One region of the Streptomyces sp. NPDC037013 genome, then DNA from elsewhere that is predicted to be linked to it. Evidence: riboswitches for the same ligand, from Rfam matches in the RefSeq annotation. Region 1 holds a riboswitch; each other region holds the start of a gene.

Region 1 (4,155 bases):
GGTTCGTCGTCCCCAGGCCCCGCACGAAGGAGAGGATGTCGAGCTGGTAGCGGATGTCCAGGTGGTTGGTGGGTTCGTCGAGGACGACGAGGGCGGGCTGCTGCACCAGGGCGCGGGCCACCAGGGCGCGCTGGCGCTCGCCGCCGGAGAGCGAGGGGAAGGGGCGGTGGGCGAGCTCCTCGACGCCGACGCGGGCGAGCGCCGCGGCGACGAGTTCCTCGTCGGCGGCCGTGTCCGCCTCCCAGAACCGCTTGTGCGGGGAGCGGCCCATCGCGACCACCTGCCGGACGGTCAGCTCGAAGGCCGCCTGCCCGTCCTGCGGGACGGTGGCCAGGCGCCGGGCCCGCGCCTTCGGGGTCATCGTGTGCAGGTCGTCGCCGTCCAGGAGGGCGCGGCCCGCGGTGGGGCGCAGGGTGCCGTAGACGCAGCGCAGCAAAGTCGTCTTGCCGCTGCCGTTGGGGCCGACGACGCCGACGGTCTCGCCGGGGGCGGCGGTGAGGTCGACGGCGTCGACGAGGAGCCTGCCGTCGGTCTCGTACGAGAGGCCTTCGGTGCGCAGCGCGGCGGCGGGCGCGGCGGGATTCACGCGGGTGCTCCTTCGGTACGCCGCCGCAGCAGCCAGAGGAAGAACGGGCCGCCGGTCAGCGCGGTGAGGACGCCGACGGGGATGTCCTGCGGGGCGGCGACGGTGCGCGCGGCGAGGTCGGCGGCGACCAGGAAGACGGCGCCCATCAGGGCGACCACCGGCAGCAGCGCGCGGTGGGCGGCGCCGACCAGCATGCGGGCGGCGTGCGGGACCATCAGGCCGATGAAGCCGATGGCGCCGCTGTAGGCGACCAGGACGCCGGTGAGGAGCGAGGCGAGCACGAAGACGCCGGCGCGGAAGCGGGCGGCGTCCAGGCCGAGGACGGTGGCGCCCTCCTCGCCGGCGAGGAGCAGGTCGAGGGGGCGGGCCAGCACCATGAGGAGGGCCGTGCCGAGGACCAGCGTGGCGCAGGGCAGGGCGAGCATGTCCCAGCGGGCGCCGCCGAGTCCGCCGAGCGTCCAGTACAAAACCTCCTTGAGCTGGTCCGCTGTGTCGGCGGTGACCAGGATGAGGCTGGTCAGCGCGGAGAGGACGTACGAGACGGCGACGCCCGCGAGGATCAGACGGCCGGTGGCGAAGCCGCCGCCCCCGCTTCTGGCCAGGGCGTAGACGAGGACCAGGGAGATCAGGGCGCCCGCGAAGGAGGCGGCCGGGATGGTGACGGTGGTCGACAGGGTGGTGCCGATGCCGAGGAATCCGCCGAGGACGATCGCGCCGACCGCGCCGACGGAGGCGCCCGAGGAGACGCCGAGCAGGAACGGGTCGGCGAGGGGGTTGCGGACGAGGGCCTGCAGGACGGTGCCGATGACGGCGAGTCCGGCGCCGACGGTGGCGCCGAGCAGGACCCTGGGGAGCCGCACGTCCAGGACGATGGTGCGGAACGGGGAGGGTTCGGCCCGCCCCGTGAGGATCTCCAGGACCTGGCCGGGCGGGATGCGGACGGAGCCGAGGGCGAGCCCGGCGAGTGTCGCTGCCGCGAGGGCGAGCGTGAGGACGGCCAGGACGGCCGTGCGCCGCCCAAGTGTGTCCCGTCGATCGCCCTTCGGGCTCGTCCTCAAACGCCGGACGGGCTGAATGATCCGCCCCACGGGCTGAATGATCCGCCCGACGGGCTGGATGAGTCGCCCTGCGGGCTGGATGGGCCTCACAGCTGTGCCGCCAGCTTCCTCACCGCCTCCGGTGCTCGTACGCCGGTGACCACGTCCGACAGGGGCAGCACCGCGAAGCTCTTGTTCTTGATCGCGGGGACGTCCTGGAGGGCCGGGTCGTCGAGGAGGCGCTTCTTCTTCTGGGCGACCGTGGTGGCGCCGTAGTCGAGGATGAGGATGGTCTCGGGCCCGCGCTCGACGACCTTCTCCCAGGACGCGTCGCTGAAGGACTTGTCCACGTCGGCGAAGACGTTGCGGCCGCCCGCCCGCTTGATGATGTCGTTGCCGATGCCGCGGCCGCCCGCCGTGAACGCGGTCTTGTCGCCGCTGTCGTAGACGAAGACGGAACGGGCCTTTCTGCCCCTGGACTCGGCCTCGGTGGCGGCCAGTTCGCGCCGGGCGTCCTTGATCCACCGGTCGGCGCGGTCCCGCACGCCGAACGTGGCGCCGACCTCGCGGACCTCGCGGTAGACGTCGTCCATGGAGACGGGGTGCTTGGCGCAGCTCTCGACGTTGAGGCGGCTGTCGATGCCGGACTCGGCGAGGGCGGCGCGGCTGCGGCCGTCGCCGGCCTGGAAGGCGCTCGCGTAGCCGCCGTACACGTAGTCGGGGTCGGCGGAGAGCAGCTTCTCGTAGGAGGGGTACTCCTTGGCGAGCACCGGGATCGACTTGTACGCCTTCTCGTAGGCGGGCAGGACCTTGTCGTCGAGGTAGGCGGTGCCGACGATCCGGTTCCGGAGGCCGAGTGCCAGCATCACTTCGGTGGCGTGCTGGTTCATGGTGACGGCGCGCTTGGGGGGCTCTTCGTACGTCGTGCGCACACCGCAGTTGGTGACGGTGTACGGGAATCCGGCGGCCTTGGCGGCGGGCTTCGCGTCGTCGGCCGGGCCGGACGAGGAGCACGCGGCGAGCGGGACGAGCAGGGCCGCGGCCAGCAGGGCGCGCGTGGGGCGGGACATGGGGGTGCTGCCTCCTCCAGGGGATTTCCGCGTCCCCTGCGTCGGGTGGAGGAAGGCGGCAGGTCAGTTCCTGACTACCCCCGGCCCCGGTACGGGGTGGGGTCACAGTGGCGGGACCGTGCCGGATTCGCGCCGGCTTCCTGGGTCCTGCCGCCCTCGTGAGTAAAGATCAGTATGCCTGTACGACCTTTACCTCTTCCTCGGTGACCTCGCCGTCGACGATGCGGTACGAGCGGAACTGGAAGGGTCCTGCGTCGTCGGTGTCGGCCGTGGAGACCAGGACGTAGTGCGCGCCGGGCTCGTTGGCGTACGTGATGTCGGTGCGCGAGGGGTAGGCCTCGGTCGCCGTGTGCGAGTGGTAGACGATCACCGGCTCCTCGTCGCGGTCGTCCATCTCGCGGTAGAGCTTGAGCAGGTCACCCGAGTCGAACTCGTAGAACGTGGGCGAGCGCGCGGCGTTCAGCATGGGGATGAACCGCTCGGGGCGGCCGGTGCCCGCCGGTCCCGCGACCACGCCGCACGCCTCGTCGGGGTGGTCCTGGCGCGCGTGCGCGACGATCTGGTCGTGGAGGGCCTGGGTGATGGTCAGCATGGGAGTCAGGATAAGCAGAGGGCCCGCACCGTACCGAAGTGTGGTACGGGCGGGCCCGAATGCTGGACACGGCCCGGAAGAGCCGGTGTCGGGGCGCCGGTGTCAGTCCTTCTCGACCGGCGCGCTGCCGGCGGTGACGGAGCCGTCGACGGCGGTCTTGCGCTTGGTGAACGCCGCGGCATCGGGGTTGCGGCTCTTGAGCACCAGGTAGGAGACCGTGAGGATCAGGGCCCAGACCGGGGCGGCGTAGAGCGAGATCCGCGCGTCCTTGTCGACGCCCATCATCACGATGACCATGCCGATGAAGAGCAGCGCGAACCAGCTGGTGTACGGGGCGCCCGGGGCGCGGAAGGTGGACTGCGGCAGCTCGCCGCGGTCGGCCTTGCGGCGGTAGCGGATCTGGCAGGCCAGGATCATGATCCAGGCCCACATGCCGGAGATGGTGGCGAAGGAGACGACGTAGTTGAACGCCTCGCCCGGCCACTGGTAGTTGATCCAGACGCCGACCAGCATGAACGCGGCGGAGACCGTGGTGCCGGTCAGCGGCAGGCCGTTCTTCGTGAGCTTGGTGAAGAACTTCGGGCCCTGGCCGTTGAGCGCCAGGTCGCGCAGCATGCGGCCGGTGGAGTACATGCCGGAGTTGCAGGAGGAGAGCGCGGCGGTGAGGACCACGAAGTTCACGATGGCGGCGCCGACGCCGAGACCCATCTCCTCGAAGGCCTTCACGAACGGCGAGACGCCCGGCTTGAAGGAGGTCCACGGCACGACCGAGAGGATCATGATCAGCGCGCCGACGTAGAAGACGGCGATGCGCCACGGCACGGTGTTGATCGCCTTGGGCAGGACGGTCTTCGGGTCCTTGGACTCGCC
Region 2 (4,155 bases), on a different contig from region 1:
CTCCTCGACGCTCGGCACGCGCGGGGAGTGGATGTCGTACACGCCGGGCCCGGCCTCGCGCGGATAGCCGTGGGCGGCGAGTTCGCGGGCGACCTGCATGTGTGAGCGGGCCGCCTCCAGGCTGATGACGTCGGCGTCGAGGTCGTCGATGGCCCGGACGATGTCGCCGAACTCGGCGTAGCACATGTGCGTGTGGATCTGCGTGTCCGGACGCACCCCGCTCGTGGTGAGGCGGAACGCCTCCGTGGCCCACGCCAGGTAGGCGGCACGGTCGGCGGCGCGCAGCGGCAGCGTCTCGCGCAGCGCCGGCTCGTCGACCTGGATGACCGACGTACCGGCCGCCTCCAGCTCCACGACCTCCTCGCGCAGGGCGAGGGCGACCTGCCGCGCGGTGTCGGCGAGCGGCTGGTCGTCGCGGACGAAGGACCAGGCGAGCATGGTGACCGGCCCGGTCAGCATGCCCTTGACGGGACGGACGGTGAGGGACTGCGCGTACGTGGTCCAGCGCACCGTCATCGGCTCCGGCCGCGCGATGTCGCCGGCGAGGATCGGCGGCCGCACGTAGCGGGTGCCGTACGACTGGACCCAGCCGTGCTGCGTGGCGAGGTAGCCGGTGAGCTGCTCGGCGAAGTACTGCACCATGTCGTTCCGCTCGGGTTCACCGTGCACCAGGACGTCGATGCCCGCCTTCTCCTGGAAGGAGATGACCTCCCGGATCTCGGCCCTGATGCGCTCCTCGTACCCCGCCTCGTCGATCCGTCCGGCCCTCAGGTCGGCGCGGGCCGACCGCACTTCTCCGGTCTGCGGGAAGGAGCCGATGGTCGTCGTCGGCAGCAACGGCAGGCCGAGGCCCGCGCGTTGGGCAGCCGCCCGCTCGGCGTACGGCTGGGCGCGGTGGACGTCGGCCCGCGTGACGGCCGCGGCGCGGGCGCGCACCGCCGGGTCGCGGGTGATGGGGGAGTTGGCGCGGGACGCCAGGTCGGCGCGGTTCGCGGCGAGCCGGGCGGAGATCGTGTCGGTGCCGCGCGCGAGGCCCTGGGCGAGGGTGACGATCTCCGCGGTCTTCTGGCGGGCGAAGGCGAGCCAGCGCAGGATCTGCGGCTCGATGTCCCGTTCGAGGGCGGCGTCGATGGGGACGTGCAGGAGGGAGCAGGAGGCGGCGACGTCGACCCGGCCGGCCAGGCCGAGCAGGGTGCCGAGCGTGGCCAGGGACTTCTCCAGGTCGTTGACCCAGATGTTGCGGCCGTCGACGACACCGGCGACCAGCCGCTTCCCGGGCACTCCGCCGACGGCGGCGAGCGCGTCGAGGTTGGCGGCGGCCGGCCCCGTGAAGTCGAGGGCGAGTCCGTCGACCGGCGCCTTGGTGAGCACGGGAAGGGCGTCGCCGAGCCGGTCGAAGTACGAGGCGACCAGGAGCTTGGGCCGGTCGGTGAGGGCACCCAGGTCGCGGTAGGCGCGGGCCACGGCGTTCAGTTCGGCGGGAGTCCGGTCCTGGACGAGGGCGGGCTCGTCCAGCTGCACCCATGTGGCGCCGGCCGCGTGCAGGTCGGCGAGGACTTCGGCGTAGACCGGGAGCAGCCGGTCGAGGAGCGTCAGCGGATCGAAGTCGGCGGGCACCCCGGGCGCGGGCTTGGCCAGCAGGAGGTAGGTGACCGGTCCGACGAGGACGGGCCGCGCGGTCAGCCCCAGCGCGTGGGCCTCCGCGAACTCGGCGACCTGCTTGGAGGAGTCCGCCGTGAACACGGTGCCAGGACCCAACTCGGGCACGAGGTAGTGGTAGTTGGTGTCGAACCACTTCGTCATCTCCAGCGGCGCCACGTCCTGGGTGCCGCGAGCCATCGCGAAGTAGCCGTCCAGCGGGTCCGCTTCGACGGCGTGACGGTGGCGTTCGGGAACCGCGCCGACCATGACGGTCGTGTCCAGGACGTGGTCGTAGTACGAGAAGTCGCCGGTCGGGACCTCGTCGATCCCGGCGTCGGCCAGTTCGCGCCAGTTCGAACGGCGGAGCTCGGCGGCGGCGTCCCGGAGGGCGTCCGCGGTGACACGGCCCTTCCAGTAACCCTCGATCGCCTTCTTGAGTTCGCGGTTCCGGCCCTGGCGGGGGTAGCCGTACACGGTGGCCCGTGCTGCCGCGGCTGCGGGCTTGGTGGTCACGGAGATCTCCTTCGCGAGATGAATCCCTGAGATCCCGGCGACGGGACGCGAGCGCGAAGGGTGACGCACCTGACGGGACCGGATCGCGCGTTGGCGCGGACGCCCGTCTGGTATGCACGCCGACCCGCCCACGAGGTCACCGGGATATCCGCGCACGAGTGGTTCGCGCACGGACAGCGGGCAGGTCTTCGGACTCGCGGGCGCGTCCTCGTGAAGGAGGACCCCTACTGGCCGTCGCTTCCCAGGACCGGTCGTGCGGTCCCAGTGCGTGTGACGGCGGTCGTTCCCGCTCACCGCTGCGGGGCAGTCCCGGATTTCCACCGGGTTCCCTCTTGCGACGCTCCCGCCTGGCGGGCGGGGCGAACCAGCTGCGTCGATCACCTTACGGGGCCGTCCGCGAAATCGGCTACTCCCCGCACTCCCGGGCCCGCCGCCCGGCGCCGCTGATCAGGTCGACGCGCTGCCCCGCCCCTTCCTTGAGGACGTAGAGGGTGCCGTCGGTGGGGGACCAGTCGCGGGGGGCGAGGAAGACGCGGTCACCGGAGACGTGGAAGAGGCGCAGGCCCGCGTATTCGTACGCGTACTGGCTGCCCTTGTCGGTGACGCGCCGGAAGCAACTGCCGCCGCCCCGGATCATCAGGTCCTTCTCGCTGAAGACGACCACTGCGGGAAAGCCGTCGCGCAGGGTCCGCTCGGTGAGTTCCGCGCGGCCCCGGCCCGCGATGGCCGCGTACGACGACACGGCCCAGAACAGCGAGAGCACGCAGATGAAGAGGGTGAGCCCCCAGAGCCGCAGGTCCCGGCGATCACGGGTACGGGCGTACGCGCTGAGCGAGAACCCGCCGATCGCGGAGAGCGGCAGCACCAGGTCGAACAGCCAGGGGCTGAGCGGATACAGCGGGGTGAGGGCGACGGGCACCGTCCAGGCGTGGCGCAGGACCCGAACGGCACGGGCGAGCCGTTCCGGTTCACCCGCGGCCCGGCGCAGCAGCCCGAGCACGCCGAGCGCGACGCCCGCCGCGAGCCAGGCGGGAAGGTAGAGGGCGCTGACGCTGCGCAACAGGTAGTCGCTGGTGGAGAGGTGGAATACGGTGTCGCGCAGCCCGAGCGCCTTGGTCTCCGCGTCGGTGCTCGCCCAGCCGAAGTAGAAGAGCACCGCGGTCAGCAGGGTGACCAGGGATCCGATGGCTCCGACGACCTCCATCCAGCTGATCCGGGGTTCGGCGGGGTCGGGGGGAGACGGTGGGGGTGACGGGTCCGGCGGGTCCGGTGGGTCCGGCGGGGGTGGTGGGGACGCGGGCTCCGGGTCGGGGTCGGGGTCGGGTTCAGGGCCAGGCTCAGGGGCCGGGGGTTCGCTCATCGGAAGAGTACGGTCGTCGCACCGGGGGAGCGGTGGGGCCGGGCGGTCGGGGACGCGAACGAGGACGAGGTCGTGGGCGAGCCGGAACCGGAGCCGGACGGCGACCGTGGGACACCGCTCCAATCGAGGGTGAACGCGGCCCGCGCGGCGATCCTGACGCCGCTCTTCGTCACGAGCGTCACGTCGATCGCCGTCGGGCGTCGGCCGCCGAATCCGTCCGGCCCCGGAAGGTCGACGGCGACGGTCCCGTCCTTGCAGCACAACACCCTTTTGTCCAGGCCGTCGAAGGGCTTCAGGACGATCGGGGCGGTCAGTTCCGGCGCACGCAGCTCCACGGTCGCCGGGGCGTCGGGCCACGTGCCGTGGAAGCCGGCCGTGTCGCCCGGAGTGACGCTGAGGCGCGTGGCGGCGATCTTGTTGGGGCAGGCCGCACTGCCCGGCGGTGCGGAGCGCAGCACCACTCGCTCGTCGCGGTGCCGCTGGTAGTAGGCGACGAAGCGTCGCAGGACGGCGTACGCGTCACCGTCCTTGCACAGGTACTCGGCGTTCGCGGGCCGGTAACCGCTCGCACGCAGGCCCGCTTCCGCTTTGATCGCGATGGCGAGTCCGTCGGCCTCGCCCTGCGCGGCCTTGCAGATACC
Region 3 (4,155 bases), on a different contig from region 1:
CAGACCTGCTCGGTCTCGGGCCGGCCGCCCTCGGCGCCGGCCGGCGTGGCGACCGTCCGCTCGACGGCACCGTCGGTGCGTTCGGCCGTCGCCTGTGCCGTGCCCGCGTCCTCGGCGCGCGCCTGCTCCGCGCCCTGGCGGCGGCCCTTGCGCAGCCCGAAGTAGTACGCGAGCACGCCCGCGCCGAGGGCCGCCTGCAGGGCGAAGAGGGCCGATTCGATCTCCCCCGAAGGGGGTTCGTACAGCGGCGAGAACCAGGGCTTGTAGTCCGGTTCGTTCTCGGTGATCGCCGTCTCGGCCTGTGCGTCGGAGCCGGTGAACGGCTCCTTCTTGTCGTCTCCGAGCCCCAGGGCGAGGGGCAGCACCGCGAGCGCGGCGACGATGACGAGCAGCAGGGTGTTGATCTTCGCGTTCCGGCTCATCAGGCGCTGGCCCCCGTCTCCGTCTTGGTCGTCGTCCCGGCCTGCTTGCTCTGCAGGAGCACGCCGAGCCGGGTGAGCTCACCCTTGCTGGACTGCACGAGCAGCCGCATCACCAGGACGGTGAGGAGCCCCTCGCTGACCGCGAGCGGGACCTGCGTGACGGCGAAGATGCCGCCGAACTTCCCCAGCGCGCCGAGGAAACCGCTGCTCGGGTCGGGGAAGGCCAGCGCCAGCTGGACGCTGGTGACGCAGTACGTGGACAGGTCGGCGACGAAGGCCCCGAAGAAGACGGCGGCCATGAGCGGCACGTCGAACCGCTTGAGGAGCCGGTAGACCGCGTATCCGGCCCAGGGTCCGACGATCGCCATCGAGAAGACGTTGGCGCCCAGGGTGGTGAGTCCGCCGTGGGCGAGCAGCAGCGCCTGGAAGAGCAGGGTGATGGTGCCGAGCACCGTCATGATCGGCGGCCGGAACAGGATCGCTCCGAGGCCGGTGCCCGTCGGGTGCGAGCAACTGCCCGTCACGGACGGGATCTTCAGGGCGGAAAGGACGAATGTGAAGGCCCCGGAGGCGCCGAGGAGCAGGGTGCTCTCCGGGTGTTCCTTGACTTCACGGGTCAGGGAGCGGACTCCGTGGACGACGAACGGCGCGGACGCTACGCCCCAGGCGATCGCGTGCGCCGGTGGGAGGAAACCCTCGGCTATGTGCATGGCTCGGCAGACCCTCTCCAGCACCTCGTGGATGGACAACGCGCCTTGGCCGGTCTCCTGGCTGACGGGTCGTACCGACCGGACTCCGCCTTCCCGGGTGCGTGTGCACCCAGTGGCTGCCGCGAGGGCTGGAGCCGGACTTCCCGATCACAGTGGCGAGGGCCGCACCGGCATCACACCGGATTTCCCGTGCACCAAGGCGTGGCGACATTAGTGCGCAACTGATCCGCTGACAACTTGTGCGCGGGGTGCGGTGGTGTCGTACGTGTGCGCGCGTACCACCGCGTACGCCCCTGTTCAGGGGCTATGTGTGGCTGGTGGGGTCACCGGGGCGGCGGCGGGGGCGGCTTGGGCGCGCCGCGCGGTGGCCGGATCTTCGCATACGCGACCGGTCGTCCGGCGGAACCGGGGGCTGTCGGCGGAGTGTGGGCACCCTCGGCGGGGAGCAGGGCGTCGCGATGGGCTCCGGGGTCCCAGCCGGTCTCCACGACCCGCTTCTGGAAGACCACGGCGCCGAGCAGGAGGGCGGCGCCGATCAGCAGCATCAGGAGGATTCCAGTGGTTTCGCCCGTCTTGGCCGCATGGCCGATGAGGGTGCCGAACCAGCCGAAATCGGCGTCGCCGAAGGTGGTGTTCTCCTTGCCGAAGGCGCCGAGGACCTTCAGGAGCAGGGCGGGCAGGAAGGTGATGAGGAGGCCGTTGACGAAGGCGCCCGCGGCGGCGCCGCGCCGGCCGCCGGTCGCGTTGCCGTAGACGCCCGCCGCACCACCGGTGAAGAAGTGCGGGACGAGGCCGGGCAGGACGAGGGCGAGCCCGAAGGCCGGATGGAAGATCCAGGCGAGCAGGCCGAGCCCTGCGAGGCCGCCGGCGAAGCTGGAGACGAAGCCGACCAGGACGGCGTTCTGTGCATAGGGGAAGACAATGGGCGCGTCGAGGGAGGGCACCGCGCCGGGCACCAGTTTCCGGGCGATGCCCTGGAAGGCCGGGACGAGTTCGCCGAGGATCGTGCGGACGCCGAAGAGGATCACGGCGACGGCGATGCCGAACTGCAGGCCCTGCATGACCGACTGCATGACGTAGTCGCCGACGCCGCTCGCGCCCGGCGCGCCGTCCTCGCCGAAGGCCTTGAACGCCGCCTCCTTGCCCGCCTTGCCGAGGAAGACCAGCGACATGATCAGGTAGATCAGGACCATCGACAGGGCGGTCGCCACCATCGAGTCGCGCAGGAAACGCAGGCCTTCGGGGAGGTTCATCTCCTCGGTGCTGCGGCTGCGGCGGCCCACCAGTTGCCCGGTCGCGCCGGCCGCGATGTAACCGGCCGTCCCGAAGTGGCCGATCGCCACGTTGTCGTCGCCGGTGACGCGCTTGGTCCAGGGGTGCGCGAAGGCGGGCAGGGCCACCAGCAGGATGCCGAGCAGGACGCCACCGACGAGGACCACGGCCCACGACGGCCGGCCCGCGACGGCCGGGACCATCGTCAGCAGCGTCGCCATGAACAGGATGTGGTGGCCGGTCAGGAAGACGTAGCGCAGCGGGGTGAAGCGGGCGAGGGCCAGGCTGACGGCGAAGCCGAGGATCATCAGCCACGCGACGCGCGATCCGTACTCCTTCTGCGCGATGCCGACGATCGCCTCGTTGGTGGGGATCACGCCGTGTGCCCCGGTGGAGCCCTGGATCATCTCGCCGAGCGGGGCGAGGGCGCCGACGACGAGGGTGGCGCCCGCGCCGATCAGCAGGAAGCCGAGGGTCGCCTTGATGGCTCCCCCGACGATTTGCCCGGTGGTCTTCCTCAGGGCGATCAGGCCCACGGCCGTGATGAGGCCGATGAGGTAGGCGGGTTGGCTGAGGATCTCGTCGACGAGGAACTCGGCGATCGACACGAGCACGTCCATGGTGGGTTCTCCTTGCCCGGGGGCGGGCCGTCAGACGTCGTAGGTGTCCCGGAGCACGCGGTCGGCCTCGGCCGCGCTGGTGAAGTCTTCGATGATCTTCACCGGGATGCCCACGTCACCGAGGGTCGCGGCGATCTCCCGCGAGGTGAGGATGGCGACCGCCTCCTTGGCCCGGCCCTTGGCGGAGATGGTGTCGGTCGCCTCGACGGTGACGTACCGGCTCCATCCCCAGTGGTCCAGGACGCCTTCGACGGTCTGCTTGAGGAAGATGCTCGTGCCGACGCCGTTGCCGCAGACGGTCAGAATCCTGTGCGGGTCGCCGCCGCTCGCCGGCTCGTGGCGCGTGTCCGGCCGCACTCCCCCGCCGGTGAGGAGCGCGTGCACGGCGCGCGGGGTCGCCGCCTCGCGCAGGGCGCACGCCGTGTCCGGGTCGGCGAGCAGCCGGGCGAGGGCGCCCATCGCCGCGGTGTGCTCGGCGGCGTCCTGGGCGGCGAGGCCGACGACCAGGTCGACGGGGTCGTTGGTGTCGTGCCCGAACTCCACCGGGTCCGCGAGGCGCACCCAGGACATGCCGGTGCGCAGGACGGCGGGCGAGGGTCTGGCGTGGGCGAGGGCGAGTCCGGGGGCGATGACGACGTAGGGCCCGTTGTCCCGGATGTTGCCGATCATTTCCGTCGTGTACGTGTCGGTGGCGGCGCCCGTCGCGACCATCAGGTCACCGGCGTGCCGCACGGCCGCGCGCCAGTCGGCCGCCGGGGCGTCGAGGAGCACGGCTTCCGCGGGGAGGATCTCGCTCAGCGTTGCCATGCACATGATTCTCGCCGACGGCCGGGCGGAGCCACGCGGAAGGCCCCCGGAAAGAGTGACGGGACGACGGTGGATGGCCGCAGCGGCGGTTGGGCCCGCGGCGGCCGGAGGTAGGACTGCGCCAGCCACGGTGCGGCCACGGCAGACGGAGCGGGCCCGACACGACTGGCACCGCGAAGACCCGCGGAGGCCTCAGGCCACGACCGGTTCCGTCACGAAGGGAGACGCCTCGGTGCATGCCTCGACGGCAGCAGGAAGACTCAGGGTCACCAGCCGCACCCGCCTCGGAGGGAAGCTGCTCGCGCTGGTCGCCACGGCGACGCT
Region 4 (4,155 bases), 830 kb from region 1:
ACGACGAGCCTCGCCGGGGCACCGCCGGGTCCGTCCGTCCGGAGGTCGCCGAGGCCTGGGCATGGCTGGCCCGGTACCGCGGCGCGGGCACCCTGGGCGGCCTCTCCCGGCACGTGGCGCTCAGCGAGCGCCGGCTGACCGCGCTCTTCCGCGCCGAGACGGGACTGAGCCCCAAACAGGCGGCACGTCTGATGCGCTTCCAGCACGCCAAGGCCACCGTGGCCCGCGCGGTCGCGGCGGGCGCCGCGCCCGACCTCGCCCGGGTCGCGGCCGACGCCGGCTACTACGACCACTCGCACCTCGTCCGCGACTTCCGGCAGTACACGGGGGTGAGTCCCACCGCCTGGCTGGCCGAAGAGTGCCGGAATATCCAAGCCGGGGCGCACGGCAAGGGCGAAGACTCGACGGCATGAACACCACACCGAACCCCGCCTCAGACTCCTCCGAGAGCCCCGCCACGAATTCGGCCCAGAGCCCCGCCACGAACACCACCCCGGCCCCCACACCGGGCCCCATCCTGAACTCGCCCTCCGGCGCCCCGGAGCCGGAGCAGCCGCTCCGCACCCCTGCTCCCGCCATCTGGCCCGGCCTCCAGGCCAAGGACGCCCCCGCCCTGATCGACTTCCTGGTCGGCACCGTCGGCTTCCTGCGCACCGCCGTCTACGAGGACGAGGGCCGCGTCGCCCATGCCCAGCTCGACTGGCCCGAGGGCGGCGGCGTCATGCTCGGCTCCTACGACCCGGCCGCCGCCTCCACCTGCGGCAGGCCCGGCGCCGGATCCGCGTACGTCGTCACCGCGCGGGTGGACGACCTGTACCGCCGCCTCACCGCGGCCGGCGTGAAGGTCATCGCGGAGATCGAGGACAAGCCGTACGGCAGCCGCGAGTTCGGCATCGAGGACCCGGAGGGGAACCGCTGGTCCTTCGGCACCTACCGCGGCGAGCCGAGGCCCGACCCGGCCGAAGCCGTATGAGCGGGCCCGGGCGTGCGTGATAACTTGCGCAAGCCAGTCAAACCCACACCTGGGCCAGGGAATCCGGTGCGAATCCGGAACTGACGCGCAGCGGTGAGGGGGACGGGCGGGGCCACGGCCACTGGGTGTCACAGGACGCCCGGGAAGGCGCCCCGTCCGGTCGATCCCGAGTCCGAAGACCTGCTGGCGCCTCCGCTCGCACACCGGGCGGCGGAGGTCGAGACGCAGGCCAGGCTCCGCGTATGAGCCGCGAGACTCAAGGGACCAGGGAACACGTGTCCTCGACAGCCCGTATATCCGCCCTCCTCAGCTTCCTCTGCGCCGGCGCGCTCACGCTCACCGCGTGCGGCGACGGCTCCGCGCAGCGGCCGGCGGGCAAGAACGCCGACGGCTACCCCGTCACTGTCGCCTCCTGCGGCAAGGAGGCGACGGTGAAGGCGCCGCCCCGGCGGGCCGTCTCCCTCGACCAGGGGTCCACGGAGATCCTGCTCTCCCTCGGCCTCGCCGACCGGATGGCCGGCACCGGCACCTGGACCGACCCGGTCCTGAAGAACCTCCGGCAGGAGAACGCGAAGGTGAAGCGGCTCGCCGACCGCTACCCCTCGCTGGAGAAGGTCCTCGCCGAGGAACCCGACTTCGTCAGCGCCTCCTTCCTCTACACCGTCGGCAAGGGCGGCGTCGCCGACCGCACGAAGTTCACCGGACTCGGCGTCCCCGTCTACGTCTCGCCCACCGACTGCGCGGGCAAGGACAACGACGGCGGCGGCGACGGCAAGCGCGTCAAGACCCTCACCATGGACACCGTCTACGGCGAGGTGCGCGACCTGGCGAAGGTCTTCGGCGTCGAGAAGCGCGGCGAGAAGCTCATCGCCGACCTGAAGCGCCGGGTCACGAAGGCGACCGAGGACATCGACAGGGCCGCCGCATCCGACACGACGCTCCTGTACTGGTTCGCCAACTCCGACGCCCCGTACATGGCGGGCTGCTGCGGCGCCCCCGGCATCATCACCCGCGAACTCGGCGTGAAGAACGTCTTCGACGACACCCGCGAGGAGTGGCCCCAGATCAACTGGGAGACCGTCGCCGACCGCGACCCCGACGTCCTCGTCATCGGCGACCTCACGCGCAGGTCCCAGTCCGCGGAGAGCGCCCGGGAGAAGATCAGGTTCCTGGAGACCAACCCGGCGACGAAGAACCTGACCGCGGTGAAGAAGAAGCGGTACGTGCTGCTCAGCGGCCAGGCCATGAACCCCACGATCCGCACGGTCGACGGCATCGAACAAGTCGCGGCAGGACTGCGCAAGTTCGGCCTCGTCAAGTGAGCGAGGCGGTGGGGAACAGGGGTAACACCCGTACCCGTACCGGACAGCCGGGGCTCCGGCACGGCGCGAGGCTGGGGCTCCTGTGGGTGGCCGGCGTCGCCGCGCTCGTCCTGTCCGTCTCCGTGGCGGTGACCATCGGCCCGGCGGACATCTCCGTCTCCGACGTGTGGTCGACGGTCGCGGCCCACCTCGGCTGGGGCGACTCCCCGCTCACCCCCATCAGGGACGGCATCGTCTGGAACCTGCGGATGCCCCGCACGCTGCTCGCCGCGGTCTGCGGCGCGGGCCTCGCCGTCTGCGGCACGGTCATGCAGTCCCTCCTCCGCAACCCCCTCGCGGACCCCTTCGTCCTCGGGGTCTCGTCCGGGGCGTCCACCGGAGCGGTCGCCGTCGTCGTCCTCGGCGTCGGCGGGGGAGCGGTGTCGGTCTCGGCGGGCGCCTTCGCGGGCGCGCTGGTCTCCTTCGCGCTGGTGCTCCTCCTCAGCCACACCCTGGGCGACACCACGGACCGGGTCGTGCTGTCCGGCGTCGCGGCCATGCAGCTGTTCTCCGCGGTCACCTCGTTCGTGGTCCTCACGGCGGCCGACTCCGAGACGACCCGCGGAGTGCTGTTCTGGCTGCTCGGCTCGCTCAGCGGGATCGGCTGGACGGATGTGTGGCTGTGCGGCACGGTGCTCGCGGTGACGCTGCTCGTCTGCCTCGCCCACGCGCGTACGCTCGACGCGTTCGCGTTCGGCCAGGAGGCGGCCGCGGCGCTGGGCGTCCGGGTCGCGCGCACCCGGCTCATCCTGCTCTGCACGACCGCACTGCTCACCGCGGCCCTGGTCAGCTCGGCGGGCGCCATCGGCTTCGTCGGACTGGTACTGCCGCACGCGGCCCGCGCGTTCGCAGGTTCCGGCCACGCCCGGCTGCTCCCGGTGACGGCGCTCGCCGGCGCGGTCTTCCTGGTCTGGGTGGACACGCTGGCCCGCACGGCGCTCGACCCGCAGGAGGTCCCGGTCGGCGTGGTGACCTCACTCATCGGCGTACCGGCGTTCGTGGCGGTGCTGTACCGGACGCGGAGGGTGTCATGAGGTACGAGGCGAAGTCCCCGGCGACGGACCGAGCAGGGTCACCGCCGTCACCTGGCTCGTCCCCGGTGAACCCGCCGGAGGTGACCGCCAGTACCGGCCTGCGCGCCGACCGGGTCAGCCGGGAGGCCGGCGGCAGGCTGATCGTCGACGGGGTCAGCCTCGCACCGCCCGCCGGGGCCACCGTGGGTCTCCTCGGCCCCAACGGCTCGGGCAAGTCCACGCTCCTGCGCCTCCTCGCCGGCGTCCTCGCCCCGGCCTCCGGAGTGGTCACCCTGGACGGCCGCCCCCTGGCCGACACGGGCCGCCGCGCGGTGGCCCGCCGGGTCGCCGTGGTGGAGCAACACGCCTCGACCCAGGTCGAGTTGACCGTAGGAGACGTCGTACGACTCGGCCGCATCCCGCACCGCCGCGCGTGGTCGGCCCCCACCCCGCACGACGAGCGGGCCGTGCGTGACGCGCTGGCCCGCACCGGGCTCACCGAACGCGCCGGCCAGGCCTGGCACACCCTCTCCGGCGGCGAGCGCCAGCGCGTCCAGATCGCCCGCGCCCTCGCGCAGGAACCCCGCGAACTCCTGCTGGACGAGCCCACCAACCACCTCGACATCCAGCACCAGTTGGAGCTGCTCACCCTGGTGGCGGAGCTCCCGGTCACCAGCGTGATCGCGCTGCACGACCTCAACCTGGCGGCGATGTTCTGCGACCAGCTGCTCGTCCTGAAGGAGGGCGTGGCGCACGCCGCGGGCACGCCGGCCGAGGTGATCACCGAGGAGCTGATCGCCGAGGTGTA

Evidence for each region. A riboswitch is a leader RNA that binds a small molecule or an ion and turns the genes downstream of it on or off. The one in region 1 is predicted to bind cobalamin.
Region 2: another riboswitch for cobalamin. It lies ahead of metE (5-methyltetrahydropteroyltriglutamate--homocysteine S-methyltransferase); the one in region 1 lies ahead of ACZ7DY_RS13875 (ABC transporter substrate-binding protein).
Region 3: another riboswitch for cobalamin. It lies ahead of ACZ7DY_RS18540 (energy-coupling factor ABC transporter permease); the one in region 1 lies ahead of ACZ7DY_RS13875 (ABC transporter substrate-binding protein).
Region 4: another riboswitch for cobalamin. It lies ahead of ACZ7DY_RS10255 (ABC transporter substrate-binding protein); the one in region 1 lies ahead of ACZ7DY_RS13875 (ABC transporter substrate-binding protein).

What each region holds. Positions count from the first base shown of each region.
Region 1 is NZ_JBVJRV010000003.1:896,865-901,019, forward strand. It holds gene ACZ7DY_RS13865 (ABC transporter ATP-binding protein) at 1-586, opposite strand, end outside; gene ACZ7DY_RS13870 (FecCD family ABC transporter permease) at 583-1,644, opposite strand; gene ACZ7DY_RS13875 (ABC transporter substrate-binding protein) at 1,731-2,693, opposite strand; cobalamin riboswitch at 2,738-2,859, opposite strand; gene ACZ7DY_RS13880 (M67 family metallopeptidase) at 2,863-3,285, opposite strand; gene ACZ7DY_RS13885 (amino acid permease) at 3,388-4,155, opposite strand, start outside.
Region 2 is NZ_JBVJRV010000001.1:931,751-935,905, forward strand. It holds gene metE (5-methyltetrahydropteroyltriglutamate--homocysteine S-methyltransferase) at 1-2,154, opposite strand, end outside; cobalamin riboswitch at 2,317-2,538, opposite strand; gene ACZ7DY_RS03985 (hypothetical protein) at 2,561-3,358, opposite strand; gene ACZ7DY_RS03990 (hypothetical protein) at 3,511-4,155, opposite strand, start outside.
Region 3 is NZ_JBVJRV010000004.1:878,551-882,705, reverse strand. It holds gene ACZ7DY_RS18545 (energy-coupling factor ABC transporter substrate-binding protein) at 1-422, opposite strand, end outside; gene ACZ7DY_RS18540 (energy-coupling factor ABC transporter permease) at 422-1,132, opposite strand; cobalamin riboswitch at 1,163-1,346, opposite strand; gene ACZ7DY_RS18535 (PTS ascorbate transporter subunit IIC) at 1,456-3,024, opposite strand; gene ACZ7DY_RS18530 (PTS sugar transporter subunit IIAB) at 3,055-3,831, opposite strand; gene ACZ7DY_RS18525 (DUF3048 domain-containing protein) at 4,064-4,155, shown strand, end outside.
Region 4 is NZ_JBVJRV010000003.1:67,155-71,309, reverse strand. It holds gene ACZ7DY_RS10265 (helix-turn-helix domain-containing protein) at 1-413, shown strand, start outside; gene ACZ7DY_RS10260 (VOC family protein) at 410-973, shown strand; cobalamin riboswitch at 991-1,175, shown strand; gene ACZ7DY_RS10255 (ABC transporter substrate-binding protein) at 1,249-2,295, shown strand; gene ACZ7DY_RS10250 (FecCD family ABC transporter permease) at 2,304-3,368, shown strand; gene ACZ7DY_RS10245 (ABC transporter ATP-binding protein) at 3,449-4,155, shown strand, end outside.